Regions from separate parts of the Aliiroseovarius crassostreae genome, predicted to be linked through region 1. Evidence: riboswitches for the same ligand, from Rfam matches in the RefSeq annotation. Region 1 holds a riboswitch; each other region holds the start of a gene.
The links. Region 1 has a riboswitch for cobalamin ahead of K3J57_RS15970 (DUF4198 domain-containing protein). Riboswitches for the same ligand answer to the same signal wherever they lie in the genome.
Positions count from the first base shown of each region.

Region 2: another riboswitch for cobalamin. It lies ahead of K3J57_RS03340 (DUF1636 family protein); the one in region 1 lies ahead of K3J57_RS15970 (DUF4198 domain-containing protein).
Region 3: another riboswitch for cobalamin. It lies ahead of bluB (5,6-dimethylbenzimidazole synthase); the one in region 1 lies ahead of K3J57_RS15970 (DUF4198 domain-containing protein).
Region 4: another riboswitch for cobalamin. It lies ahead of cobW (cobalamin biosynthesis protein CobW); the one in region 1 lies ahead of K3J57_RS15970 (DUF4198 domain-containing protein).

Region 1 is NZ_CP080773.1:199,609-206,836, reverse strand. It holds gene K3J57_RS16000 (glutamine synthetase family protein) at 1-362, opposite strand, end outside; gene K3J57_RS15995 (GntR family transcriptional regulator) at 476-1,126, opposite strand; gene K3J57_RS15990 (energy-coupling factor ABC transporter ATP-binding protein) at 1,283-1,933, opposite strand; gene cbiQ (cobalt ECF transporter T component CbiQ) at 1,920-2,708, opposite strand; gene K3J57_RS15980 (NikL family nickel/cobalt ECF transporter subunit) at 2,705-3,304, opposite strand; gene cbiM (cobalt transporter CbiM) at 3,301-3,918, opposite strand; gene K3J57_RS15970 (DUF4198 domain-containing protein) at 3,956-4,753, opposite strand; cobalamin riboswitch at 4,904-5,127, opposite strand; gene pssA (CDP-diacylglycerol--serine O-phosphatidyltransferase) at 5,312-6,046, opposite strand; gene K3J57_RS15960 (phosphatidylserine decarboxylase) at 6,039-6,731, opposite strand; gene K3J57_RS15955 (glucosamine kinase nucleotide-binding domain-containing protein) at 6,903-7,228, shown strand, end outside.
Region 2 is NZ_CP080772.1:679,946-687,173, reverse strand. It holds gene K3J57_RS03350 (RNA degradosome polyphosphate kinase) at 1-947, shown strand, start outside; gene K3J57_RS03345 (Ppx/GppA family phosphatase) at 1,011-2,549, shown strand; cobalamin riboswitch at 2,685-2,896, shown strand; gene K3J57_RS03340 (DUF1636 family protein) at 2,989-3,420, shown strand; gene K3J57_RS03335 (hypothetical protein) at 3,447-3,860, opposite strand; gene K3J57_RS03330 (endonuclease/exonuclease/phosphatase family protein) at 3,907-4,923, opposite strand; gene K3J57_RS03325 (molecular chaperone DjiA) at 4,927-5,613, opposite strand; gene nhaA (Na+/H+ antiporter NhaA) at 5,804-7,009, shown strand; gene K3J57_RS03315 (VOC family protein) at 7,106-7,228, opposite strand, start outside.
Region 3 is NZ_CP080772.1:405,045-412,272, reverse strand. It holds gene K3J57_RS02045 (ABC transporter substrate-binding protein) at 1-30, shown strand, start outside; gene K3J57_RS02040 (DMT family transporter) at 445-1,374, opposite strand; gene K3J57_RS02035 (c-type cytochrome) at 1,571-2,179, shown strand; cobalamin riboswitch at 2,280-2,481, shown strand; gene bluB (5,6-dimethylbenzimidazole synthase) at 2,530-3,324, shown strand; gene K3J57_RS02025 (YebC/PmpR family DNA-binding transcriptional regulator) at 3,556-4,296, opposite strand; gene K3J57_RS02020 (hypothetical protein) at 4,405-4,860, opposite strand; gene K3J57_RS02015 (MarR family winged helix-turn-helix transcriptional regulator) at 4,949-5,392, shown strand; gene K3J57_RS02010 (Lrp/AsnC family transcriptional regulator) at 5,389-5,841, opposite strand; gene K3J57_RS02005 (LysE family translocator) at 5,942-6,547, shown strand; gene K3J57_RS02000 (SLC13 family permease) at 6,621-7,228, shown strand, end outside.
Region 4 is NZ_CP080772.1:149,263-156,490, forward strand. It holds gene smc (chromosome segregation protein SMC) at 1-2,341, opposite strand, end outside; cobalamin riboswitch at 2,553-2,769, shown strand; gene cobW (cobalamin biosynthesis protein CobW) at 2,809-3,918, shown strand; gene K3J57_RS00655 (GNAT family N-acetyltransferase) at 3,915-4,379, shown strand; gene K3J57_RS00660 (hypothetical protein) at 4,395-4,571, opposite strand; gene cobN (cobaltochelatase subunit CobN) at 4,640-7,228, shown strand, end outside.

The DNA.
Region 1 (7,228 bases):
ATCGGCAACGGATCCCCCTCGCGGGTGAACATGTCACAGATGATCTGCACCGTGGCATCATCAGCCCAGGGCACCGCATTGGCGGTGGACATGTCCGGGTGCAGCACCACGTCGCGCTCCAGCCACTGGTTCTCGATCTCCATGTCCACATATTCGCCGGAAATCGTCTGGTAAAAGAGGGAAATCGGCAGCGCCAGCGCCTCGTCCGGGTCAAATTTGACCGCGGGCATCGCTTTGCCGCGCGAGGTACCGGCAAGGTCGGGAATGATGCATTCCACCTCCTCCACGCGGCGCCCGCGTGCGTATTCGGTAAACTCTTCGGGCAGGGTGCTCATCCAGCCGCTGCGGCGATCCTGTGTCATCTGTCCTCCTTTGACGCCCAATTGACATGGGGCGCTCAGATCTGGATGCACTTTTGATCAAAAGTGTGCAGCGCGTCAAGATATTCCTTCACCGCGCACCCGGCCAGCGAGGGTCATGCGGTGAGGGATTTTTGCACAAACCCCATACCCTGGCGGATATCTTCGGCCATGGCAGCCCCGACGGCTGTCGGATCTTTTGCCCGCAATGCCCGGATCGCTTCCATATGCTGGTCACTCTGACCTGACGTGCCAAACCGGCCACACCCCACCCGCAAGGAGGGGCCAATCTGCAGCCAGAGCATCTCGGCATGGCGCAACAGAATATCGGCCTCAGATGGGGCATATAGCGCAAAATGGAACCGGTAATTGGTTTCCAGATAGCCCCGGATATCGCCCAGATCAATCGCCTCGCCCATGGCGTCGTCAATTTCCTCTAAGCCATCAATACCGTTTTTATCCAGACGCTTAGCGCCCATCTCTGCCAATTTTGGCTCAACTGAAAGACGCAGGATTTCGATCTGGTCAAACCGCTCCTTGGTCATGACCGGAACCGCCACACGCCGGTTTTCCAGAACTTCAAGCGCGCCTTCCGTGGTCAGTTTTCGAATGGCTTCACGCACGGGAGTCACCCCCGCCCCAATCGCCTCTGCCAAGCCGTGAATGGTCAGTGGCTGACCGGGCAGCACCTCTCCAAACAGGATCATTTCCTTGATTTTCGTGTAATAGGTTTCATGAACCGGACGGCGACCTGTCAATCTGCTCATCACATTCTCCAACTGGCGGCGAACCTTCTGTCAGGGTGTAGCAGATCGCGCCGCGCGCAGCAAACCGGTCACGCCACGAGGGGTTGCAGTTTTGATAAAAACTGTAACACGCTCCGGGAAATCACCCCCCGAACAGGTCCGGAGGGCGCGGTATTTTCAGAATCGCACCAGTTTGCGCCCTTCCAGCCGATAGCCTTCCGGCGCGATTTCAGAGCGAAATTCCGGCACATGGCTGACCAGCAGAATCGCCTGATCCAACCCTTTGAGGATTTCGATCAGGCGGGCGTAATTGTCCGGGTCAAGCGCATTGGTGGGTTCATCAAGGATCAGCACCTCGGGCTCCATCGCCAGAACCGTGGCCAGCGTGACCAGTCGCTTCTCACCACCCGAAAGCTTGTGAGTGACCCGATCACGCAGATGGATCAGCCTCAGGCGCGACAGCACCCGGTCCACAATCGCCAGCGCCTCGTGCTTGGATTTGCCCAGGTTGAGCGGCCCGAAGGCCACATCTTCGGCGACGGTCGGACAGAACAGTTGATCATCCGCATCCTGGAAAACAAGCCCGACCCGACGGCGCATTTCGTGGAAATCCGCCTCGGCGATGCAGGGTTTGCCAAAGGCTTTCACCGTGCCGCTCATGGGGGTGATCAACCCCATGATGATCTTGAGCAGGGTAGATTTGCCCGCCCCGTTTGGCCCGACCAGCGACAGGCGTTCCCCCGGTTCCAGCCGCAGCGCCGCCCCTTCCAGCACCGGGTCCAGCCCCGGATAGGCAAAGTGGATATCTTCCAGCTCAATGAGTGGCATAGAGAACCTCGGCGCCGATCAGTGTCAGCAATGCAACCGCCAGAGACAGGGCAAACAGGATGTCGGACCGGCTCAGCCGGAACTCTTCAAGCAGCAGGATACGGCCCGAGAACCCCCGGCATTTCATCGCCGCCAGAATGCGTTCGGAGCGCTCGATCGCCCGCACCAGCATCATCCCCACCAGATAGCCATAGCTGCGATAGGTGTGCCAGTTGGTGCCGGGGCGAAATCCGCGCAGTTTCATCGAGACACGCAGGCGCAGGTATTCCTCACGCAGCACTTCGATATAGCGGATCGTGAACATCATCAGATGCACCAGCCGCGCCGGGGTTTTCAGCGCAAATAGCGCATGCCCCATGGTCACCGGCTCCATCGTGCCCACCAGTGTCATCACCGCAAGGATCACCGCGTTGGCGGTCAGCGCAATTTCCACCGCGCGCCACAACCCTTCCCAGCTGGCGGCAACCCCCCAGATCGTGAAGATCGGCGTCCCCGGCATGGTAAAGGGCAGCAGCACCAGCATGAAGATGATGAAACTGTCCATCATCGCCATCCGTTTCAGGGTCTGGCGAAACGGCAGGCCGGACAGGCAGAGCAGCCAGACCGACAGGCCCATGGCGCCGGTCAGGACCCGAAGGTCACTGAGCCCAACCACGACAATCGCATAGGCCAGGGTCATCACGATCCGCATCCGCGGGTCCAGCGCAGAGACGGCGGCGCGAAAGGCGCCAAAGCCGGACAGGGGTTTTTCGACACCCGTCAGAACATAGGTCATTGTCCATCCCCCATCTTGCGCCGTGCGGCGATATAGAAGACCACGCCGAACAGGCCGAAAATATAGCCGATCCCGCCAAGGATGGACTGGAAATTCGCCTCATTCTTCAGCGCGGTGATTTCCTTGCGCAGCGGGCGCAATTCGGTGCGCAGCATGGTCGCAAGCTCGGATTGGGCCTGATCAGACAGCCCGGCATTTGACGCCATCATCTGTCCGGGCACACCTTGCAGCACCGACGCCGCGGCGGCGGGGTTGGGGGCGGTGGGGCTTTGCCCCATCAGCTCTGCCACTTCCGCACCGGGCATGATCACCTCAGCCACATGCCCCGCCCCCAGATCGCCCCGAAACACATGGGTGATCGGCTGGGCCGGTGTGAACAGAAAGAACCCGTCCGCATCGGTTTTGGTCTCTCCGATCTTGGTGCCCGCCTCATCAAACACCTCAATCAGCAGGTCAACGGCCATGTCCCCATTGGAAAACCCGACCTCGCCCTCGATATTCGATCCGGACGGGAAGACGGCAGAAATCACGTTATGGGCATAAGCCGGCAGGACCGGCAACGCCAGAAGCGCGGTCAGAAAGAAGGCCCGGATCATGTCAGCCCTCCTTTCACATCCATGAACAATTCAGGTTTGACACGGCGGGCCAGGAAAATGGCGGCGCCGGACAACAACGCCTCGATCACCATCACCGGGATATGGGCAAAAAACACCAGCTTTGCAGCGGGCAGGAACTCATCCCCGGTCAGCGCGAGGGAAATCGCCACGGCAATGGTGGTGGCCGCGATGGCCATACCCCCGCCGATGCCCCCCCAGATCGCGCCCTGACGCGGAGAGCCCCGCGCCACAAGCGGGCGAAACGCCAGCCCGACCAGCACCGCAGGCAGCGCGATATTCACCGCATTCACCCCCAAAACGGTCAGACCGCCAAACCCAAAGAACACCGCCTGCAGCAACAGCCCGACAAACAGGGCCGGAAAGGCGGCCCAGCCCAGCACAAGCCCGGCCAGCCCGTTCAGGATCAAATGGACCGAACTGGGCCCGATCGGCACGTGGATCAGCGAGGCCACAAAAAAGCTTGCCGACAGCACACCTGCCGCAGGAATGCGTTCAAGGGTGAGATCCTTCAGGCCCATGGCAAGCCCGCCAACGGCCAGAACCGCACCGCCAATCACCACCGGGTTGGACAGGGCGCCATCTACGATATGCATTCTGCCCCCTCCCCTTTTTGACTGTGGAATGCGCGCGTCATTTCAGATCCTCCGCCCGGATCCACAACACGGCATCCTGGCTCAGTTCCTTGCCCTCATGTTCCGTCTCAGGTCCGGTTCCCAGGGCCGCGAAGCCCCAATAGCCGGATTTCGGAATGCCGAAGGTAAAGACGCCATTGGCATCCGTCAGCGCAACAATGCTCCCTCCGCCCATTGGCTGAACGGTGCTGCCGGAGGTGGCAAACCGCTCCAGATCCGGTTCGGCCGCCATATATTCGATTTCGATCTCGGCGCCGGCAACGGGTTTCCCTTCGGACAGGACCTGCCCCGAGAAGGTCGAGCCGGTGATCACGTTATAAGGTTTGTTGAGCGGCAGGATTTCGGTCGGCAGACCCACCGGCTGATCCCAATCGGTGGGCAGGGTGTTGCGATTCAGAACAACCTTGGCAATCTGCTGGATATAGATGTCTTCGCTTTGCTCATAATAGGGGGCGGGCACCGTCACCACCACGTAATCGCCCGACCGTTTGACCGGCACGCTGGCCCGATAGGCGGCAGCCTCGTTCGAGGCCCCTTTGAAGGTCGCAGGCTCCAGACGATCCATCAGGTCGGTCTTTTCGCCATTATGCACCATGAAAAATTCCTGCGGCTGGCCCATGTCCATTGCGTGCCCGTTTTCCATCGGGTGCCAGAAGATCAGCCCCATCGGCACGTCCCCCGGACGCGCGATCAGCGCATCCTTGGTATAGTTCAGCTGGAAATGCGCAGAGGCCGTGACCGGCAGCAATGCGGGAAGGGAAATGGCCAGTGCTTTGGCCAGAAGGGTCGTTTTCATATCGTCCTCATTCGACAGTGCGGACACGTCTTTCGCGCGCCCTGCAAGCAGGAATGAACAACGGGGAGTTGGCACGGTGGGTCCGGTTTTCGTTCTGGGACCGCCGGGCCAGACGCTCACCCCGGCGTCCGGTTGGAAATGGGCAAGGTCTCCCTGGCCCAGTGTCCGGCAGGTCTCCTGACTCGCGGGTCAAAGCTTGGCTGGCCTTCCCGAGGCGCCTTTCGGCGGCTTCCCAGTGGCATGTTCAGCGTCGCTCACCGCTCACAGTTGCGGGGGCAGTCACGGAATTGGCGCCTGTTGGCTACACCTCACCGTATTCCCTATTGCTACCGCGGAGCCTCTGCTCGCGCGGAACCGATCACAGGGTCTGAATGTCAGATCAAGGCCCCGGATGTCAAGATGCAGCGCCCCTTTCCACAGGTCGCAATCAGGCGACAGTCGGTCGCGAGTTTGCGCAAGGCGTTGAATTCAATCACATTTGAAAAGGTAAGAAAAACGGGCCCTAAAGCCGCCACCCAAATCCGCGGCGAATCACCACCCGCAGGGACTGTCACGTTGTCAGTCGCGCAGCATCCGCAGCGCCCCGAGGGCCACCAGAACCAGATAGGCCACACTGCACAGCAGGAGCGTCAGCCAGATATAGGTCACAAAGGCCGCCCCGAACACGCCCACAGCAACCAGCACGTATTTCACATGCTCCCGATGCACCCGCGTGGTTTTGAAAGACGGGGTCGGAATGCGACTGATCAGCAGGAACGCCACCAGCATCAGGTAAAGCACCGTGATCCCGTCCGGCAGAGGGCCCGACTGCACAAACACCCGGTCCAGATAGATCGGCACCAAGGCCAAAAGCGCCCCGGCCGGCGCGGGCACCCCAACGAAATGCGCCGAGCTGCCGCCCTGTTCGGATTTGTTGCCCACATTGAACCGCGCCAGACGGATCAGGCAGCAGATCGCAAAGGTCAGCGCCGCCAGCCATCCCAGAGAGCGCAGATCCTGCAGCCCCCAGAAATAAAGAATGAATGCGGGCGCCACGCCAAAATTCAGGAAATCGGCCAGGCTGTCCAGCTCGGCCCCCATTTCGGACTGCCCATTGACCAGCCGCGCCATCCGGCCATCCAGACCATCCAGCACCGCCGCCAGCAAGATAAACCCAACCGCCCAGCTGACATGGCCCTGAATGGCAAACCGGATCGCGGTCATACCCGCACAGACCGCCGCCACGGTCATCACATTCGGCACCAGTTGGATCAGGGCAACCTTGCGGGGCGCCTTTTGGGGGTCATCAAGCATCGGCGCTGCCGTCTGCCTCGGACGCGTCGGTCAGCTCTGCAATCAGCGTCTCACCCGCGATCATGGTCTGGCCCAGACGCACCATCGGCGCGACCCCTTCCGGCAGATAAACATCCAGACGAGAGCCGAAACGGATCAGGCCGAACCGCTCCCCAAGTCCCAGACGCTGCCCTTCGCCGGTGAAACAGACAATGCGGCGCGCCACGAGACCCGCGATTTGCACCACGGCAATGTCGCGCCCGTCGGGCATTTCGATCCGCAGGCTGTTGCGCTCATTGTCCTTGCTGGCCTTGTCGAGCGAGGCGTTGAAGAACTTGCCCGGGCGATAGGCGATCTTGACGATCTTGCCGCCCACCGGCATCCGGTTCACATGGCAGTTGAAGACCGACATGAACACGCTGACGCGGGTCAGCGGCTTGTCTTCCATCCCCAGTTCCGCCGGGGGCACCGCCGGTTCGATCAGCGACACCACCCCGTCCGCCGGGCTGATGATTACATCATCGCGCACCGGCGACATGCGTTCGGGATCGCGGAAGAAATAGTAACACCAGACGGTCAGCCCGACCCCGATCCAGCCGAGCGGCTCCCACAGCAAAAACAGCACCACGGTGATCGCGGCAAAAATGGCAACAAACCGACGCCCCTCGGGATGCATCGGTTTGACGAAGGTAGACATCATATTCACGGCAGGTTTTCCGATCAAAAAAGTTCGCCCCAAAATACGCAGCGCGATTGGGAAAGCAAGCGGCATCACCCGCCCCCGCCTTTGGACCGGCGCCTGTGATCCGGCACGGCGTTGCAAACAGCCCGAGTTTGGCCTGTTCTTTTGTCGTCATCTGCGGTTTACAGTTTGACCATGACATCACCTTCCGCCCCCTCCGCCCCCTGCCAGACGCAACCGGTCATCGCCGTGGATGGCGGCGGCACCAAATGCCGGATGGTGCTGGATTGTGGCACCACCCGGCATGACGTCGAAGGCGGGTCGGTGAATGTGAACTCCGATTTCGAGGGCGCGATGGCCGAGATCAGGCGCTGTCTGGATCTGCTGTCGCACCGCTCCGGCCAGACGGCAGACCAGCTTGCCGCCCTGCCCAGCTATCTTGGACTGGCCGGGATTATCAGCCCGGCGCAGATCCCCGCGATCCGCGCGGCCCTGCCCTTTGCCCATGCAAAGATCGAAGA
Region 2 (7,228 bases), on a different replicon from region 1:
AACTCAAGGCCCGCTTTGACGAAGCTGCAAATATCCGCCAATCACGCCGTCTGGAGCGCGCCGGGGCCCATGTGACCTATGGGTTCATCAACTACAAAACGCACGCCAAAATCTCGACCGTGGTGCGGCGCGAAGGGGATGAGCTGGTGACCTATACCCATTATGGCACCGGCAATTACCACCCGATTACCGCCCGCATTTATACCGACCTCAGCTTCTTTACCTGCGACGCGGCGCTGGGACGTGATGCGACCAAGGTTTTCAACTATCTCTCGGGCTATGCCGAACCTCAGGGGCTTGAAAACCTGGCCATTTCACCGCTCAACCAGAAAACCACGCTGATTGCGCTTATTCGGCGCGAAGCAGATCTGGCCAAAGACGGCAAACCGGCCGAAATCTGGGCCAAGATGAACTCTCTGGTCGAACCCGACGTGATCGACGCGCTTTATGAGGCCTCCCAGGCGGGGGTAAAAATCAGTCTGGTGGTGCGGGGCATCTGTGGGCTCAGACCCGGCATCTTAGGCCTGTCCGAAAACATCCGGGTCAAATCCATCGTCGGGCGTTTTCTGGAACATTCCCGTATCGTCTGCTTTGGCAATGGGCACGGGCTGCCGTCGAAAAAAGCGCGCGTTTACATCTCGTCCGCCGACTGGATGGGGCGCAACCTGAACCGGCGGGTGGAAACCCTGGTCGAGGTCAAGAACGCGACGGTGAAGGCACAGATCGTCAGCCAGATCATGGCCGCGAACTTGGCGGATGTGGCGCAGAGCTGGGTGATGGGGCCAGATGGCAGCTTTGCCCGCACCGACCTGTCCGCGCTGGATCACCCGTTCAACTGCCACCGGTTCTTCATGGAAAATCCGTCCCTCTCGGGACGCGGATCCGCCGGGGCATCAGACGTGCCGAAACTGGCCCACAGCCCCGAAGAACCTGCGGATCTGGATTGACCCGGGGCTGCTGAAATGGGCATAGTCAGCAAGGAAACAGGAAGACGGGCAGGGATTTCCAACATGAATACAACAGCTTCCACCGACGAGTGGGGTCCGTTTGGTCGCCCGATCTTTGAAGACCCCTCCGCCCGTGCCTTGTCGCGCGTAGGCGTGGTCGATGTGGGGTCCAACTCGGTCCGCATGGTGGTTTTTGACGGTGCTGCCCGTTCGCCCGCCTATTTCTTCAACGAAAAAATCCTCTGCGGCCTCGGATCCGGGCTTGCCCAGACCGGGTGCCTGAACCCAGAGGGCCGGGCGCGGGCGCTGGCCGCAATCAAACGGTTTCAGCTTCTGGCCAAAGGCATGCACCTGCCCCCGCTGACCGCGGTGGCCACCGCCGCAGTGCGTGAGGCCACGGACGGGCCGGAGTTCCGCGACGAAGTCCTGCGTGAAACGGGGCTCAAACTCTACGTGATTGACGGCGAAGAAGAGGCCCGGCTGTCTGCGCAGGGCGTTTTGCTTGGCTGGCCTGAGGCCAAAGGGCTGATGTGCGATATTGGCGGCAGTTCGCTGGAGCTGGCCAGGATCAATGGAGGCCATGTTGGCAAACGCATCACCTCCCCTCTCGGACCGCTGAAACTGGCCGACACCCCAGGCGGAAAGAAAGGGCTGAAGGCTGAGATCGCCCGGGTGGTGGATGAGCTGGCCGCCGAAATGGGCACGGATCACAAACGCCTGTTTCTCGTGGGGGGAAGCTGGCGCGCCATTGCGCGGCTTGACATGGAACGCCGCAACTACCCTTTGACGGTTTTGCACGAATACCGCATGCCGCTGAAATCACTACAAAAAACCCTGAGCTGGATTGAAAAGGTGGATCTGGAAGAGATCCGGCAACGCACCTCCACCTCGGCCACCCGTATGGCACTGGTTCCGATCGCCGCGCTTGTGCTAAAACGCTTGATCCATGTATTTCGCCCCAAGGAAATCGCCGTCAGCTCCTACGGGATCCGCGAAGGGATGCTTTATGAACAGATGCCAAAGCCCATTCGCAAACGTGACCCCCTGATCGAGGCCTGCCGCTTTGCCGAACAAAAGGACGCGCGCGTTCCTGGCTTTGGCAAAGCCCTCTATGACTTTCTCACCCCGCTTTACAAATCCGCGCGGGCGGACCAGAAACGGGTGATCAAGGCCGCCTGCCTGCTGCATGATGTGAGCTGGCGCGCCCACCCCGACTATCGTCACGAAGTCTGTTTCGACAACGCCACCCGCGCCAATCTTGGGGGGCTCACCCATGAAGAACGGGTGTTTCTCGGCCTGTCCCTGCTGCACCGCTATAAAAACAGCCGCCAGGGATCGCGATTTGAAAACCTGTTTGAAATTCTCGGCGAAAAGGACCTGATCCGGGCCGAGGTTCTGGGCAAGGCCATGCGCTTTGGCGCCATGTTCGCGGTGGATGGGCCACAGGACAAGGCGGAGCTGAAATGGTATCCCAAGAAACGCGAGTTGCATTTGCACCTTGCCGCAGAAGCCCGTGATCTTTTCGGCGAGGTTGCCGAGAGCCGGTTTGACGCGCTCTGTGCAGCACTTGACGCCACCTCAAACGTCAAAACTCTGCGCTGAGCCTTCGCTTTTTCTTGCTGAAAATACCTCGGGGTGAGGCCGCCAGGCCGAGGGGCAGCGCCCCTGCCCCCGTTCTTGTCCCTGTTCATGCCCCTCCCCACATACGCTTCTTGCTTGACACCGGCCGCGTCCTGCGTCACCCATTTCTCAGATGGTTCCCGGATCTTTCCACCAGAAAGTTTCGGGTGAAAAGGGAATGTGGTGCGGTCGGATCTCGGCCAATTCCACAACTGCCCCCGCAACTGTAAGCGGTGAGCTGTTTTGAAAAACCACTGGGCGCCCCCCGGGAAGGATCAGAACCGCCAAGACCCGCAAGTCAGGAGACCTGCCATCTAATGAAACTCAACCCGGGCGGGGTGCCCCGGCAGGAGGATCGCAGGCGGCCAGAATGCCCCCTCTTCCCCCCGCCCCATCCCGCATCTTACGCGCGGAGGGCGTCATGTACCGGACACAGATGCAGACGGTGGGACAGACCACAACAACCACACCGACCCAGAAGGGGCAGCAGCTTGTTCTCTGCACCCCCTGCCCCCATACCGGCCAGATCTGCACCGCAGGTCATGCCATGATGGTTCAGCTTCAACAGGCCATCACCGCCGCACGCGACAGTATCGAGGACGGGTTTGAAATCTCGGGCCATGCTGAAATGGGGGGCTGTGGCCGAACCTGCCTCGTGGCCTATCATGCCACCCGCAGCGAAACACATGTTTTCGGCGATGTGGAAGAAGGTGAGGACATCTCTGCCCTGCTCGATTTCGCTCGCAACAATCACGAGGCATTGAACCGCGGCACGACACCGCTTTCCCCCAGCGGCCTGCAGCGCACCCCTGGGTGCGTCATGGCCATGCGCCGGGGAGCTGCCCTGTTCTGACCTTCAGGCCAGGCCTTTGTGCGGCTTTACAGATCCGTTCCCCCGTCCGGTGTCGCAGCTTCAGGCGGGACAGGAGGCTGTGGCAATTTACGCCGCAAGATAATGTCACCATTGGGAAGCACTTCCGGCGGGTGATAGGCAGACAGATCCCCCATTTCCGCCATCAGATCCTGCCAGCCTTCGTGCAATTGCCTGGCCCAATTTTCGGCCATGCCCTCGGCCAGCCCGTCACGCATCGGGGACATTTCCTGCGCCAGCCCGTCCAGCAACATCTGCAAGCCGCGCGACATCAATTCCGCACCGTCTTCCAGCTTGGGATCCCCCTCGGGGGACGACGGCGGAGACGGCTGGGGGGATTGGGGTTGGCCCGTCTCAGCCAGCCCCGGGGAGGACAAGGCAACAAGCCCTGCCAGCAAGGTGGGTTTCAGGATCTGTTTCATACGGAAAATATGGGGCGCAGAGATCGGTATTTCCAGTGCGCAAGCGTCAAAGATCAATATCCAGCGTGACCGGAAAGTGATCCGAGGCGGTCAACAGCGCCTCGCGCAGGGCCTCAGCCCGATAACAGAGCGGGTCGTCAAACGGGTGCCAGATGCGCCAGACCGGGTCAAACCCGCGCAGGTCCTCGGAAATCATGATATAGTCGAGTAGCGCCTGCAAATATCGCTTCTGGCTCGCAATATAAAACCGGGCAGAGCTGATGCGGGCCGCCGAAGGGCGCGCCAAAAAGCGTGCCGCATGTGGATCATACAGACAGGGGCCTTCGCCCTCGCCCATTACAATTTCCACCCCTGACCGGCCAAACAGCTTTTCATATTCATCAAGCCCCGGACCATCGTTGAAATCCCCCAGCACAATCACCTGTTCCCCCGCTTCAAGAAGCTGGTCCACCCGTTGCCGGATCCAGATACATTGCGCCATCTGCTTGCGGCGGTTTTCGATGCTGATACGGATCGCCTCTTCCGCATTGCGGGCCCCATGCGGGGCTTTCGACTTCACATGCACCCCGATCAGGCGCAGTTTCTGCCCGTTTTTCCGCAGTGTCAGCGCCACCTCCAGCGGGGGTTTGGAAAACACCACCGGATCGGGATTGGCATCCACATCCAGATCCAGATGGAAGGCACCGTCAAAGCGCGGCGCATACTGGCCCTGTGCCGCCCCCCAAGGATCATGTTTTGCCTCAAACTGGTCCGGGTCATATAAAAGCGCGATTTCCTGCTGGGTGTCATTTGCAAACCCGATCAGAGCCTTACGTGCCCGCAGGCCAAAAATCCGCGCGAAACTTTCCAGAGCTTTCACGGTCGAACGGCGGCGATTTTCATCTGGGGCTTCGACCACCATGATCAGGTCGGCTTCAAGCAATTTGAACACCACCCCGGCCGCTTTGAGCTGCGCCCGCCGGGTCACGCCCCTCCTTGTGGCCAGTTCCGCATCCGCAATCGGGCGCCCCGTATCATCAAACAGCGTGTTGAACCATTCGACATTATAGGTAGCGATACGCATGGGTCAGTGGCTCCCCTGACGTGCATTGATCTCTTCCCAGGCGCGGTTCACTGCAATCAGCCGCTTTTCCGCCAGCTTGATCGCCTCTTCCGGCACCCCCCGCGCCACCATCACATCGGGATGACTGTCGCGCACGGCCTGGCGCCAGACCTTGCGAATTTCACGGATCGGCATGTCCTTGGGCACCCCCAGCACCTGATAGGGGCACGCCTCGGCGTCCGGCACGAACCGCGCCCGCAACGCAAAGAACTTCTCTTCCGGGATGCCAAAAATGCGCGCCACATGAAGCAGGAATTCATTTTCGTTGGGGTGGTATTCCCCATCTGCCAGCGCAATGAAAAACAACCCTTCCATGAGGTCGAAAAGCGCCGGGTCGGCTGGTCCGAACATATCGGCAATCCGCTGGGCATAGAGGTCAAACCCGGCCACATCGGTGCGCGCGAGGTTGAACACCCTGGCTGCCTGCTTTTCCTCTCCGCGCGGGATGGTAAACACTTCTCGAAAGGCGGACACCTCGTCACGCGTCACCAACCCATCCGCCTTGGCCATCTTGGCCCCCAGCGCGATCACCGCGATGGCAAAACCGGCTGAACGTTCAGGCGGTGTGCGCAAATGGGCAAACACGTCAGACAGGCTTTCGCCCTTGGCCAGCGCGGACAGCGCATCAGATATGCGGGACCAGATCGACATGGCTCCTTCCTACACGCTCCTGTCCGCAATAACGAGCAGAAAGACGGGGCCAGTCATGATGCAAATCATGTGGCAAATCACGCAGATCGGCTTCGGTGCTTTTCTTCAAGCAATCAGACTGTCCAGACCTTGAACCCGGGCAGTTTGCCCCTATCTGAAAGTGAATGTGACAAAAACGATCAGGGATACAATGCTCACCCGCTTTCTTGACAAATTCTTCCGCCATGATGCCGCTGGTGGCATCCTTCTGATGCTGTCGGCAATTGCCGCGCTGATCGCAGCGAACTCACCCGCGGCAGATGCTTTTGCCAGTATATTCGACGCGAAGTTTTCTGTTTTGCTCAACGGGGAGGGCCTGTCGAAACCGCTTCTTCTGTGGGTCAATGACGGGTTGATGGCGATCTTTTTCTTCCTGATCGGGTTGGAGCTGAAGCGGGAGATCCTGGAAGGGAAGCTGAAAAACCCGCGCGACGTGGTGCTTCCGGGCATGGCGGCGCTGGGGGGGATGCTGGTGCCTGCGGTGATTTATGCTGCCATCAACTGGTCCAACCCCGCCACGCTGGGTGGCTGGGCCATTCCCGCGGCCACGGATATTGCCTTTGCGCTTGGGGTTCTGGCGCTGCTCGGAAAGCGCGCACCGGCGGCGCTCAAGGTATTTCTGCTAACCCTGGCCATTCTGGACGACCTTGGTGCGATTATTGTGATTGCGCTGTTTTACACGGCTGAACTCAAGGTCTCTTACCTGATTTACGCCCTTGTGCCGCTGGTTCTGATGGGGTGGCTGAACATGAAGCGCGTGCACCGGGTTGCGCCCATTCTGATGCTGGGGGTTGTGCTGTGGGTGCTGGTGCTGAAATCCGGGGTGCATGCAACACTGGCAGGTGTGGCCACGGCGTTTTTCATCCCGTTGACGGATAAATGGGGCAAATCCCCCCTGCACGCCTTGGAACATGCGCTGACGCCTTACGTGTTTTTCCTGATCGTGCCGATCTTTGCCTTTGCCAATGCCGGGGTGAGCTTTGAGGGGATGTCGCTTGCAGCCCTGCTCGCCCCCGTGCCTCTGGGTATTGCGGCCGGGCTGGTTCTGGGCAAGCAGGTTGGTGTCTTTGGCCTGACCTGGCTGACGGTCAAGACCGGTCGTGCCGCGCTGCCCCATGGGGTGGGCTGGCAGCATGTCTATGGCATCTCGGCACTGGCTGGCATCGGCTTTACCATGTCGCTCTTTATTGGCGGGCTGAGCTTTTCGGACCCTGCTTTGATGAATGATGTGCGGCTTGGGGTTCTGCTGGCCTCTGCCCTATCCGCAGTGATCGGATTTTCTGTGCTGTATGCCGCGGGAAACCCGGCAGATGAGCGAGGACGCAAGCCTCTGCGTTCGGAGAAGGCCCAGAGTTAAAGCGTTTCGAAAGAACTCCGTCTGGGCGCAGCTCTGTGCCCAGACCTCCCTCAAAGCACTACAGCCCAGGGGTTACGGCCGGGGAGATCCCGTCGTTTACAGTTGCACCATACCCCCCGGGGTATCGATCCACGCAGACAGTCCGGGCGCGCCGGAATGCAGCGTGATCCGCTTGTCGATCACCAACGGGGCCAGCGCCACCGAAAGCGCTTCGGCCTC
Region 3 (7,228 bases), on a different replicon from region 1:
GACCTGACCGGGGTCAGCTGGGCCGAGTGATCGCAGGCCATCTTCAAACTGACCATATTCAATCTGACGGGGCGGCAAGGGCGGCCCCGTTTTCCATTCTGGCGGACGCTGGGGGCGTTGCCCCCGAGCCTTCGGCTCTCCCCCGAAGCGCTTCGGTTTTCACCTGAGACAGGGAAAAACCGAAACGCCGCAAGAGCTATCAATGTCATGGGCGTTTCGGAATAAACATGTGCCGCAAGTTTCTCCCGAAACGCTTTAGGATATTTTTGGCAAGAGGAGGATGGCAGGTGTTCTTTTCCTCTTGCTGCAAATATCCCGGGGTGAGCGAGCTTGCCTCGCGAGGGGCAGCGCCCCTTTTGCCCGAGCCAGCGGCGCAGCCGGTGGCGAGGCATCAAGCGCACCGTAGGTGCTCCTTCTGGTCGGGCCGAGCGGGGAATGCCGAGATCAGGAAGGGATGACGCCGGCCTGAGAGCTGCGCCGTTTCAGCATTGCTTCGCGCCAGGTGATATAGCTGACCGCGGACATGATCATCGCGGCACCGGCGATCACCCATCCATCCACCGGTTCGTCAAAAAGCGCATATCCCATGATCACCGCCCAGATGATCTGCAGGAATGCCACCGGCTGGGTAACTGATACAGGGGCCTCGGCAAAGGCGCGCGACATGGCATAGTGACCACCGGTGGCAAAGCCTGCCACCGCCACCAGCCAGGCCAGCTGTATCCCGCTGGGCGTGACCCAGACGATCCAGGCAAAGGGCGCCAGGGCCACGGTCACGGTCAGCGACATCATCGCCACCACCACCGCTGCCGAGGTGATCGACGACAGCCGCTTTGCAATCAGATAGGACCCTCCCAGTCCGATTGCGGTAAAGATCATTGCAAGATGCCCCGGGCCAAGCTCTCGTACCCCCGGGCGCAGGATCACCAGAACGCCGAGGAAGGCCACCCCCACCGCACTCATCCGCCGCCACGAAACACTCTCCCCCAGGAAGAGGGCGGCCCCCAGCATGACGTAGATCGGGTTGAGGTAGTTCATCGCCGTCACCTCGGCCACGGTGATCTGGGTCATGGCGTAAAACCAGCACAGCACCGCCATCGTATGCACCACCGCCCGCGCCAGAAACAGGGTCCAGCTGCGCCGGTCAAACCGCGTCTGCGCGATGCGCCCCAGCGCGGGGGCCACGAAGATCAGCCCGAACAGAAAGCGCAAAAACGCAGCCTGGGTCGAGGGCAGGCTCTGCCCCACATGTTTCACCATTGCATTCATCGCCACAAACATCAGCCCCGCAGCCAGCATCCACAGGATGCCGGACAGGGCCCGGTTTGGCGGTCGGTTGGGCGCCGGGTTGGGGGTGGGGCTGCTGCGCGTCATGGGGTGACATGATCGGATTGCACCCGGCTTGGCAAGGGAAACCCGCGCGGCCCGCCTTTGCCGCCGCCCATCCCGCGCCCCCTCCCGCGCCCTGCGCATTGGTGTGGCAATTTGCGACCTGCCCCCGGCCGGTCCGCCCGCTATGTTTGCATCACCCCGCGCCGCCTGCGCGCAAAACCTGCCAACAGGAGCCCCCATGCGTCTGATGCCTTTCCTCTTTACCGCGTTCACGCTCGCCACATCGCCACTCTGGGCCGAGGACACCACGGATATCACCGAGCTGCGCAATGATGTCTGTTCGCATTGCCATGGCGCAGAAGGAGAGGCGTCGAGCCGGATGTATCCGCGCCTCGCCGCGCAGAACCGCGACTATATCGAGAAACAGCTGCGCAATTTCCGCGACGGCACGCGGGAAAGCGACATCATGAACGGCATGGCCGAAAACCTGTCGGATGCGCAGATCACGGCACTGGCGCAATATTACGCGGCCCAGCCTCCGCTCAAACACCGGGTGCGCTCGTCGAAACAGGCGCTGGAAGCGGTCGGATACTACATCTATCACGAGGGCAATGAGTATACCAAAATCCCGCCCTGCGCCGATTGCCACGGGGAATTTGCAGCAGGCGATGCCTCCCTGCCGCGGCTGGCCGGCCAGCACCGTCATTACGTGGTGGAACAGCTGATGGCGTTTGAGGATCGGTCGCGCACCAATGACAGTGCGATCATGCATTCGGTGGCCAAGAACCTGACCGAGCTGGAGATCAACGCCGTCGCGCTTTATGTAAGCGGGCTGGTCGAGGAGTGATCCGCCGCCGCGGCGTTTTCGCGGCGCATTTGGTCGAAAAACGGATTGCCTGCGGAGCGCGGGCTTCCTACAACTGACCCGCCGGGGAGGCCCCGGCACACATCATTTTCAGGTGCTGCTGATGCGGCCGACCGCGCAAGGGGTTGGCGACTGAGGCGGAGAATCGGGAAGGCAGTGCAAACCTGCCACGTGCCCAACGCTGTAAAGGGGACTGGCCGCAACGATCCACTGGAGCTCGCTCTGGGAAGGACGCGGTCGGGAGGAACCTGAGTCAGAAGACCGGCCTGAAAATCATACTGCGCCGTGTGGACAACGGGGCAAGGACATCCATCAAGGGGAATGATATGGATATGGCCAACCCACAAACATCTTTTGACAATTGTTTTGACACGGCAGAGCGCGAGGCGCTTTACAAGACCATCTTTACCCGGCGCGATGTGCGCGGACAGTTCCGGCCCGACCCGATCCCGGATGACGTGCTGACCCGCGTGCTGATGGCCGCGCATTACGCGCCCTCGGTGGGGTTCATGCAGCCCTGGAATTTTGTCGTGATCCGAGAGGACGACACCAAGCGCAAGGTCCATGATCTGTTCGAAACCGCCCATGGGGAAGCGGCAGAGATGTTCGAAGGCGCCAACCGCGACACCTATCGCCGGCTGAAACTGGAAGGGATCCTGGAAAGCCCCGTCAATATCTGCATCACCTGCGACAAGGATCGCGCGGGGCCCGTGGTGATCGGGCGCACCCATGAACCGGTCATGGATGTCTATAGCAGCGTCTGCGCGGTGCAGAACCTGTGGCTGGCCGCACGCGCCGAAGGGCTGGGGCTTGGCTGGGTCAGTATTCTGGACCACACCCGCCTGCGAGAGGTGCTCCATATTCCCGACCGCGTGGTCCCCGTGGCCTATCTGTGCCTTGGCTATGTGTCACATTTCTTTGACCGGCCCGAGCTGCAATCCGCGGGCTGGCGTCCGCGTCTGCCGCTGGAGGAGCTGGTGAATTTCGAGCGTTTCGGGCAAGGGTCGGAAGACCCCGACGCGGTCGCGCTTCTGGAGCAGATCAGGCAGACCCAGCACAGGCTTGAAGACGGCGGGTATTCAGGCGATTTCGCACAGGCCACCTGTGACGCTGCACCAGAAACCTGACGCTTCGGCTTTGCCCGGAATGCACGCAACCTGTTGAAGTGGCTGTTTTTTGGCGCCACTTCATGCCTCAGATCAACTGCGCACCGCCGGAAGGGATATCCGTATTTCGGGCGCTAGGAGCCTCTTTGTGCTTCTGGTTTCCCCAAACACTTTGTTGGTTCGGATCTGCCCTGCTACCCAACAAAAAACCCCGACCAATGGCCGGGGTTTTCATCTTTGATCCGAGGCGGCTTAGAGCTGCGCCAGCACCTCATCCGAGGCTTCGAAATTGGTGGTGACACGCTGCACGTCATCATCATCTTCAAGCGCGTCCACCAGCTTCATCAGCTTCTGCATGCTCTCCAGATCCAGCTCGGTGGTGATGTTCGGCTGCCAGATCAGCTTGGTCGATTCCGTCTCGCCCAGCGCGGCTTCCAGCGCGGTGGCCACTTCGTTCAGGTCGGTATCGGCGCAGGTGATGCGGTGGTTTTCCTCATCGCTTTCGCAATCCTCGGCCCCGGCTTCAATCGCCGCTTCCATCACGGTGTCGGCATCCCCCACCGAGGCGGGATAGATCACTTCGCCCTTGCGGTCGAACATGAAACCGACAGAGCCGGTTTCGCCCAGATTGCCGCCGTTTTTCGAAAAGGTCGAGCGCACGGTCGACGCGGTGCGGTTCTTGTTGTCGGTCATCGCCTCGACAATCACCGCCACACCGTTGGGCCCATAGCCTTCATAGCGGATTTCGTCGTAATTCTCGGCCTCGCCACCGATCGCCTTCTTGATCGCGCGGTCGATCACATCCTTCGGCACCGATTGCGACTTGGCTTCTTTCACCGCCATGCGCAGGCGCGGGTTCTTGTCCGGGTCCGGGTCGCCCATCTTGGCGGCCACGGTGATTTCCTTGGCAAGCTTGGAAAAGAGTTTCGAGCGGGCGGCGTCCTGGCGACCTTTGCGGTGTTGGATGTTTGCCCATTTTGAGTGGCCAGCCATGGCGACCTCCGTAATTCATGCATGTCCGTATCAGTTGACGCGTTCATTACCCCATGCGGTGGCCGGGGGGCAAGGGGGGCATGGCCCGCCCGAAGATTTGCCTCTGGACTATGCTTTGCGCGCGCGGGCCTGACGGCGCTTTGCGGTCATCCGCAACCCATCGCGAATATTCAGCCCCATCAGGGTCAGGTTGACCCCGCCGGCCAGCAGTTCGATCCCCTGCACCACATAGAACACCAGGTCAAACTCATCTGATTGTGCCTTGTGATCAAGGAAGAAGGCGGCGGGCAACAGCACCCCCAGCCCGGCCAGCGCAATGACCGGCATCCGTTTCTTTTTCGCTGCAATAATCGGCCCCTTGCGTGTCTTGCCCAGGGCCATGCCGGTGGCCCCCACGGTGGCCACCGCGGGGATCAGCACAACCAGCCCATAAAGCACCAGCCGCTTGACCATGGTGATGGTCTCATGGCCGGCAAACAGCTCGGTGATCAGGGTTGAGGACCAGAAGGTCAGGATGGAGAGGAAGGCAATGGTGCCTGCGGCGGCGTGCAGTTTCGGTGTCATGTAAGATCCCTTTTCTTGTGGCGCGATTCTTTTACATAGCTTGCTATATAATATTGCATAGCAGGCTATGTAAAGCTAAAACCCCCCTATGCGTTTTCAAAAAGACATCTCTGCCGGGTATCTGGCCAATCATCTGGCGCGCCTGTTTGCCAAGGCGCTGCAACACAGGATCCGCGATCTGGGGCTGAGCGTGGGCCAGTTTCCGATCCTTCTGGAACTGTGGGCACAGGACGGCCAAAGCCAGAAAGAGCTGGTGCAGAAGCTGGATCTGGAACAGGCCACCGTGGCCAACACATTGAACCGGATGGAACGCGACGGGTTGCTGCGACGGATGAAAGACCCCAGCGACGGGCGTGCGCAACGGATCTGGCTGACCGATCAGGCCAAGGCACTGCGGGACCCGGCCTATGCGGCGGCCAATGCGGTCAATGAACAGGCGCTCTCGGGCCTGTCCGAAGACGAGCAGGCGCAGTTTCTGGCGCTGACCCAGCGCGTTGTCACCCGGCTGCGTGGCACGTCCGAAACGCTTTAGGCCCGCTCATCCTTGGGGGAGCCCATCACCACATGGGTGACGATCTGCTGCACCTGTGGCAGCGTGCCCAGTTTTTCGGTGTGGAAGAGCTTGTAGCTCGCAAGATCCTCGGTCTCGACCCTGAGCAGATATTCCACTGTGCCGGTGATATTGTGGCACTCGCGCACCTCGTCATACCGGGTCATGGCCCGTTCAAACGCATCCTGTGCTGCCTTGGTATGGGTGTTCAGCCCCACGGTCACATAGGCGGCGAAGCCGTGGCCCATCGCCACCGGGTCCAGCACGGCGCGATAGCCCTTGATCACCCCTGCCCGTTCCAGCTCCTGCACCCGGCGCAGGCAGGCAGAGGGCGACAGGCCCACGCGATCGGCAAGCTCGGTATTGGGCAGGCGCCCGTCGCGGGATAGTTCGCGCAATATTTTGCGGTTGATCTGGTCAAAACTCGTCATTGATTGTGAAGATAGCGGCAGAATGCACAATTTTGCAATTCCAAAGCGCCTGAATTGCCCAACACTTGAGAGGACAACAGGATGCCCACGGGATGCTTCCATGACACTTGACCTCTTCACCGCCTTCCTCGCCTTTGCCTTCGTGTCCTCGATCACGCCGGGGCCGAACAACCTGATGCTGATGTCCTCCGGGGCGAATTTCGGCTTTCACCGCACCATCCCGCATATGCTGGGGATTGGCATCGGTTTCACCGTGATGATTGTGCTGGTGGGCGCGGGGCTGATGCAGGTGTTTGACGCGGTTCCGGTGAGCTACACGGTGCTGAAGGGTCTGTCGGTCGCCTATCTTCTGTGGCTTGCCTGGAAAATCGCGCGTGCCGGCGCGCCAGGTAAGGGACAGGGAGCGGGACAGGCGGGCGCCACCCCGATGACATTTCTGCAGGCCGCGGCCTTTCAGTGGGTCAATCCCAAGGCCTGGGCGATGGCGCTGACCGCGATTTCAGCCTATGCGCCGGATCGGACCTTGCAGGCGGTGCTGGTGGTGGCGCTGATTTTCGGCGCGGTGAACCTCCCCTCCGTGTCGGTCTGGACCCTGCTCGGCCAGCAGATCCGCCGCGTCCTGACCAACCCGGCCCGGCTTACCGCCTTCAACGTGACCATGGCCGCCCTTCTGGTGGCGTCGCTTTATCCGGTGCTGTTTGGCTAACCTGCCGACCCGACGCGCATTTTCCCCGTGGTCAGAACTTCCCCCCGAGGTCAATGCACAGTATCCCTAAAGCATGACCACAGATCAGATCATTCTCTTTTCGCTTTTCGCCGCCGTCTTTGCCCTGCTGTTATGGGGCCGGTTCCGCTATGACCTTGTTGCCTTCACCGCCCTGATGCTGGGGGTGGTGCTGGGGGTGGTGCCCACCAAAGATGCCTTTTCCGGCTTTGGCCACCCAGCCACGCTGGTGGTGGCGCTGGTGCTTGTGGTTTCGGCCGGGCTGGTGCGCTCGGGCGCTGTGTTCCTGATCACCCGCACGCTGGTGGATGCAAGCCGCTCGCTGGGCGCGCATATCACGCTGATGGGCGCGGTTGGCGGGGTGCTGTCGGCGTTCATGAACAACGTAGCGGCCCTTGCGCTGTTGATGCCCGTGGACATGCAGACGGCGCGAAAAGCGGGGCGCGCGCCAGGCCTGTCTTTGATGCCTTTGTCCTTTGCCACGATCCTTGGCGGCATGGTCACGCTGATCGGCACTCCACCAAATATCATCATCGCGTCCATTCGTGGCGATGCCATGGGTGAGCCGTTTCACATGTTCGACTTTGCCCCGGTGGGGGGCGTGACCGCGCTGGCCGGGCTGATCTTCGTGGCACTTGTCGGCTGGCGCCTGATCCCGCAACC
Region 4 (7,228 bases), on a different replicon from region 1:
GAGCCTCACCTTCGCGACGCAATTCGTCCTGGGAGGACCGCTTTGCCATCATGGTCATCCGCGCGGCTTCAACGGCCATTTTGACCTGTTCCACTCCGGCACGGGCAGCCTCAAGATCGCCAAGACCCGCCACCGCCTTTTCCGCTTCCATCAGGCGGGTGCGGGCGGCCAGGGCTTCCTCTTCGTGGCGACGCACCGCAAGCCCCATGTTTTCCAGTTTGCCTTCTGCGATATTGCGGTCCGCTTCGGTCCGCGACAACGCGCGGCCCGCATCGGACATGGCGCGGTCGGCATCACGGCGCGCGTCGCGGGCGCGTTTGTCGGCCTCAGCCGCATCTGACAGCATGGTCTTCAGGGCTTCGTGGGCCGCCCGCGCGCCTTCTGCACGCGCCGAGGCCTCTTCGAGGTCCTGCTTCAGTTTTTGCAGTCGGTTGAGCTGTTCCAGCCGCAGGGCGGCGGTTGAGGGCTGGTCCTCCGCCCCGGCGCGGTAGCCGTCCCAACGCCACAGATCCCCCTCCAGCGACACCAGCCGCTGACCGGGCTTCAGTGCTTCCTGTAGCCGCGCGGCATCTTCTGGTTCACACAGGCCGATCTGCCCGATCCGGCGTGTCAGAACCGGTGGGGCGGTCACGTAATTTGCCAGAGATTTCACGCCCTCGGGCAGGGGCTGCGCCTGTGGATACGCCGGTAGCGTGGCCCAGCCAGAGGCGGCATCCGCCTCCACCTCGGGCGCGCGTAAATCATCTGACAGGGCCGCGCCCAATGCCTTTTCATATCCTGATTGCACCCGCAGTTGATCCAGAAGCTGCGCCCCTTCGGCGGCGTCCCGTTCGACCAGACGCGCGAGGGCGGATACTTCGGCATGAAGCGCGTTGACCTCGCCCTCGGCAGAAGAGCGTGCAGCGCGGGCATCGGCCTCGCGTGATTGCGCTTCGGTGCGCGCCTCATCCGCAGCAGCCAGGGCGGCCTCGGCCTCCTCCGCGTTTTCGGCGGCCGTTTCGGCGGCGGCTTCTGCCAGATCAAAATCTTCCGCAGCGCGGGTGACGGCCTCTTGGGCAAGGGTGACGGCCTCTTGCGCGCGCGCGGCATCTGCCTCGCTTTTCTCCAGCGTTTTCTGATTGTCATCGCGCAACCGGTGGGCGGATTGGTGGCGGGCGGCAAGGCGGGCCACATCCTCGGTCAGTTGCGACAGATCGCCTTCGCGCTCTTGCAGGATGGCGGCGCTTTCGCGGGCCTGATCCATGGCCTGTGTGAGGGCGTCATCCTGCCCTTCCGACGCTTTGCGGAGCTGTTCCTGCTCCCATTCCAGCCGTTCAATTGTCTCGCCGGCATCGCGGTTCAACCCGGCCTCGCGGTCGATATCCTTGCCCAGTTGTTCAATGCGACCGGTCAGGAGTTGAATGCGTTCAAGGGCCTGTGCCACTTGGTCGGAGAGCTGATCGCGGCTGATGGTCAGACGGCTGAGGATCGCGGCGGCCACGGCCTCTTCCTCGCGCAGGGCGGGCAGGGCGGCCTCGGCTTCTTCGCGGTCCTTGGCGGCCTTGCGGGCGTAGAGTTCTGCCTGACCGGCCTGTTTCACCCGCTCGGTCAGGATCTCTTCCGCCTCGTGACGGGCCAGGTCGGCCTCTTTCCAGCGTCGATACAGCAACAGCCCCTCGGCGCGGCGCAGGTCGTCGCCAATGGTGCGGTACCGCTGGGCCTGCCGGGCCTGTCGGGCCAGCTGCGCCAGCTGCGTGGCGAGCTGTTCAAGCACGTCCTCGACGCGGGCGAGGTTTGTTTCGGTGCCCTTGAGCTTCAACTCGGCCTCGTGACGGCGCTGGTAGAGACCTGAAATGCCGGCGGCCTCTTCCAGGATGCGGCGGCGTGCCTTGGGTTTGGCATTGATCAGCTCGGAAATCTGCCCCTGTCGCACCAGGGCAGGCGAGTGGGCGCCGGTGGAGGCGTCTGCAAACAGCATCTGCACATCCCGCGCACGGACATCCTTGCCATTGACCTTGTAGGCGGATCCGGCATCGCGTGTGATGCGCCGGATGATTTCCAGATTGTCACTGTCGTTGAACCCGGAGGGCGCAAGCCGTTCGGAATTGTCGAGCTGCAGTGAGACCTCGGCGAAGTTGCGCGCAGGCCGCGTGGCGGCACCGGCAAAGATCACATCTTCCATCCCGCCGCCACGCATCGCGGTGGGGCGGTTTTCCCCCATCACCCAACGCAGGGCTTCGAGCAGGTTTGATTTGCCGCAGCCATTTGGTCCCACCACGCCGGTCAGTCCGTCCGCAATCACCAGATCGGTCGGGTCAACAAAGCTTTTAAAGCCGTTCAGACGTAGTTTTGAAAACCGCAAGCGGCCTGCCTCAAATTGATTCTCGGGTGAAGTGAGTGTTCGTGTGCGGCGGGGGTCTGTCAACGGGTCCCACCTAAAACGGGCCAAAATCTGGTCGGGATGGGAGAGTTATCCACAAGATATTGGTTTTCCTTTGTCCGGGCGCCCCCCTTTCTGCCGTTTGCAGGCCCGCTGCGGTCGTAATCCTTCTTGACGAAAACTGGTCTTGCACGGCAGAACGGGCGGATATGGTTTCCCGGCGCATAACGATGTTCCGGGGAGAAAAGGGAATGTCGTGCGGGCGACCCAAGTCGGGGTCCAAATCGACAGCCGCCCCCGCGACTGTAGGCGGAGCGCAGGCGTTGATATGCCACTGGCGGGAACGCTGGGAAGGTGACGCCATGCCGAGATCCGTAAGCCAGGAGACCTGCCATATGCGACTTTTCATGTCCCGTCGGGGAGGACGGGCAACAGAGTAGAGACAAAAGATGCTGACCAAAATTCCCGCCACTGTTGTGACCGGTTTCCTGGGCGCAGGGAAAACCACCCTGATCCGCCATATGCTCGACAATGCCAATGGCAAACGCATCGCGCTGATCATCAACGAATTTGGTGATCTGGGCGTCGATGGTGACATCCTCAAGGGATGCGGAGACGAGACCTGCACCGAAGACGATATCATGGAGCTGTCGAACGGGTGCATCTGCTGCACGGTGGCCGAAGATTTCATTCCGACGCTGGAGAAACTGTTGGACCGTGAAACCCCGCCGGACCACATCGTGATCGAAACCTCGGGGCTGGCCCTGCCACAACCCTTGGTGCGCGCGTTCCAGTGGCCGGAAATCTCTACCCGCGTGACCGTGGACGGTGTTGTGACCGTTGTGGATGGCAAGGCGGTGTCGGACGGGCAGTTTGCATCCAACCTTGATGCGGTCGAAGCGCAGCGCAAGATGGATGACAACCTGGATCACGAAACGCCGTTGTCAGAGCTGTTCAAGGATCAGGTGACCTGCGCCGACATGATCGTCGTGAACAAGTCCGACCTGCTGGGGGATGCCGAGGCTGACGCGCTGGTTGGCAAACTGGCCGCCGAAAGCCGCGATGGGGTGCAGGTTGTGCGCTCGATCATGGGGGCGTTGCCGGTTGAGGTGCTGCTGGGGCAGGGCATGGGGGCCGAAGATGACATGGACGCCCGCCTGTCGCTGCACGAAAAAGGCCACCATCATCAAGACCACGATGATGATCACGACCACGATCATAACCATGATCACGAGGATGACCACCACCATGATGATCACCACCATCACCACGACCATGATGCGTTCGAAAGCTTTGTCGTGACCCGCGGCGAAGTGGCGGATCCCAAGGCCTTTGCCGAGAAGGTCGCAGATGTGATCCGATCGAACAATATCCTGCGTCTGAAGGGGTTTGCTGCCGTGGAAGGCAAGCCGATGCGCCTGACATTGCAGGCGGTCGGACCCCGCGTTGACACCTATTTTGATCAGCCGTTTGGGGCGGACAGGCGCGAAACCCGCCTTGTGGTGATCGGCCAGTCCGGCCTTGACCGCGCCGCGATCGAAGAGGCCCTTTCGGCGTGAGCATCGACGTTCCCCTCCGAATTGAACCGGGTGATCCACATCACCCGGAGGCCACGGCGCTGCTTAAGGCCAGCCATGCGCTGATGGAGGAGCTGTTTCCGCCGGAGGACAACTTCTTTCTGGAGATTGACGATCTTTGTGCGCCCGAGATTTCGTTTTTCGTGGCGCGTGAGGGCGCGCGGATCCTCGGCACCGGGGCAATTGCGGATAAGGGAGCGTATGGCGAGGTGAAATCCATGTTCGTCTCGCCCGATGCTCGTGGCAAAGGGGTGGGAGAGGCGTTGCTTTCGCAGCTTGAAGCCACAGCGCGTGCCAAGGGGCATAAGGCAATGAAGCTTGAGACCGGAAATGTGCTGCACGCGGCGCACCGGCTTTATGAACGCGCGGGGTTTACCCGATGTGGCCCCTTTGGCGACTATCCTGACGCGGCCAGCTCCATCTTCATGGAAAAACCGCTCTGATCGTGATGGGCGGGATTATTTCCCGCCCTCCGTCGCAGCCTGCTTATTGGCTGCCGCTTTCATCCGGGCCAGAAGCTCTGCCTTCTGGTCTTTGCGCTGATAGGGGTTTTTCTCGCTGCCACGTTCGTTATGTTCGCGGTGGCGGGGCGCACCCTTGGCGGGTTTGGGCGCTCCGGCGGCTTTGTAATCCATGGCTGAACCTTTCTGATTTTCGGGTGTCATGCCCGATCAGGTGACATCATACAAGCAAGAGGCGGATCATGCATCTTCTCGCAGCGACACCGGGCGCAATTGATGACGGCAAAGAAGCGGTCGATCTGGGCCAGACACCCGCCGATCTGGTGGTAATCTCGGCCGCAGATACCGAGCTTGCGGGCCTGTCGGAGGCGCGATCCGCGATGGAGGCCCCGCCGAGCCTGCGCCTTGGCAACATGATGCACCTCACCCATCCCATGTCTGTGGATCTGCATATCGATGATTGCGCGTCCAAGTCGCGGCTGGTGATTGCCCGCGTGCTGGGCGGTGTGGGGTATTGGAAATATGGGGCGGAGCAATATTCCGCGCGTTTGCGTGAGGCGGGGGTGCCGCTGGTGCTCTTGCCCGGCGATGACAAACCTGATGCTGAACTGCGGGCGTTGTCCACCGTGTCGGACGAAGATTATGATGCGCTTTGGGCCTATCTGGTCGAAGGTGGGCCCGAGAATTGCACACTGTTTCTCAACTATGCCAAGGCGATGCTGGACGGAGACGAAAAGCCAGAAGCCGCCAAGCCGCTGTTGCGGGCGGGGGTCTATTGGCCCGGTGCAGGCGTGTCCGACCTTGCCGCTGCACAGGCCGCGTGGAGCGAGGGGCTGCCGGTGGTGCCTGTTGTCTTCTATCGGGCGTTGGTGCAGGGGGCGGGGCTGAACCCGATTAACCGGCTGGTGAAATCGCTTTTGCGGCAGGGGCTGAACCCGTTGCCGGTCTTTGTGGCGTCCCTGAAAGATCCGGTTTCGGTGGCAACATTGGAAAGCCTGTTCACCCAGGCCGCGCCAGATGTGATCCTGAACTGCACCTCATTTGCCGTGGGCTCGCCCCATCACGATGAAGCGCATAAGAATGCCAACCCGCTGGCCGCGCCCTTCTGCAATGACGCTCCGATCTTTCAGGTGGTGTTGGCCGCATCGGGTGAGGCCGCATGGGAAGAGGGGCTTGCGGGCCTGTCTGCCCGTGACATCGCCATGAACGTGGCGCTGCCCGAAGTGGATGGCCGTATCCTGTCGCGCGCGATTTCCTTTAAGGGGGAGGCGTTTTTCGACGAGGCGACGGAATGCCCCATCGCCACCTATCGGGCGCGGGGGGACCGGGTGCAGTTTGTGGCAGAACTTGCCGCAGGCTGGGCGCGCCTGCGCCGGGCTGAGGCAGGCGTGCGTAAAGTCGCGCTGATCATGGCAAACTATCCAAACAAGGACGGGCGCCTGGCCAATGGTGTCGGCCTTGATACCCCCGCCGCCGTGGTTCACGCATTGGGATTGCTTGCGGATGAGGGTTATACGGTCACGAATGCACCCGCCGACAGCGATGCCCTGATGCAATCCGTCATGGCAGGTCCCACCAACTGGCTGGTGGATCGGGCGGAGCGGACAGGCGGTGTGCGCCTGTCGCTTGAGGATTACCTGACCTATTACAAAGCCCTCCCATGGGCGTTGCGTGAAGCGGTGGAAACCCGTTGGGGCACCCCGGAAAATGACCCGTTTTACGAGGATGGCTTTGCGCTTTCGGTATTGGAATATGGAAATGTCGTCGTCGGTGTGCAGCCTGCGCGCGGCTATAATATCGACCCGACCGAAACCTATCACTCACCCGATCTGGTCCCGCCACACAACTACCTCGCCTTCTATTTCTGGCTGCGCCACCAGCATCAGGCCCACGCGATTGTGCATATGGGTAAGCACGGGAACCTTGAATGGCTGCCCGGAAAATCCGTGGCGCTTTCCGACGAATGCTGGCCCGAGGCCATCCTCGGCCCGCTGCCACATGTCTATCCGTTTATTGTCAATGACCCCGGCGAAGGTACCCAGGCCAAGCGCCGTGCGCAGGCGGTGATCATCGACCACCTGACCCCGCCGCTCACACGCGCCGAAAGCTATGGTCCGCTGCGCGATCTTGAGGCGCTGGTCGACGAGTATTACGAGGCCGCGGGCGTGGACCCGCGCCGGATTGACCACCTCAAACGCGAGATCCTGTCGCTTACCTCCGTCACCGGGCTGGATCAGGATGCGGGCCTTACCGGCGAGGATGAGGAAAGTGATCTGGCCAAGCTTGACGCCTATCTGTGCGAGTTGAAAGAAGCGCAGATCCGCGATGGTTTGCATATCTTTGGACAATCACCGGTGGGGGAGCTTGAGCGCGATCTGGCAATTGCCCTGCTGCGCGTGCCGCGTGGGGAAGGAAAAGCGGGGGATGCGTCCCTGATCCGGGCGCTCGCTGCGGATTGTGACGTCGATATCGACCCGCTTGATTGCGATATGGCCGCTGCTTATGAGGGGCCGCGTCACAAGTTCCTGCAAGCGGCGGACACGGCCCCCTGGCGCAACAATGGCGACACGGTGGAGCGGCTGGAGAAACTTGCGCAGCTTGCCGTTGGATGGTCCGAGACCCCTGCGCATTTCAACGCCACCCGCCCGGTGCTGGAAACATTGCATGGGGTGGTTCTGCCTGCCGTGCGCGCCTGCGGTCCGGCAGAAGGAGAGGGGCTTCTCACCGCCCTCAAGGGGCAATTCGTCGCCCCGGCGCCCTCTGGCGCCCCCACTCGCGGGCGACTGGATACGCTTCCCACCGGGCGCAACTTTTTTTCGGTCGATAGCCGC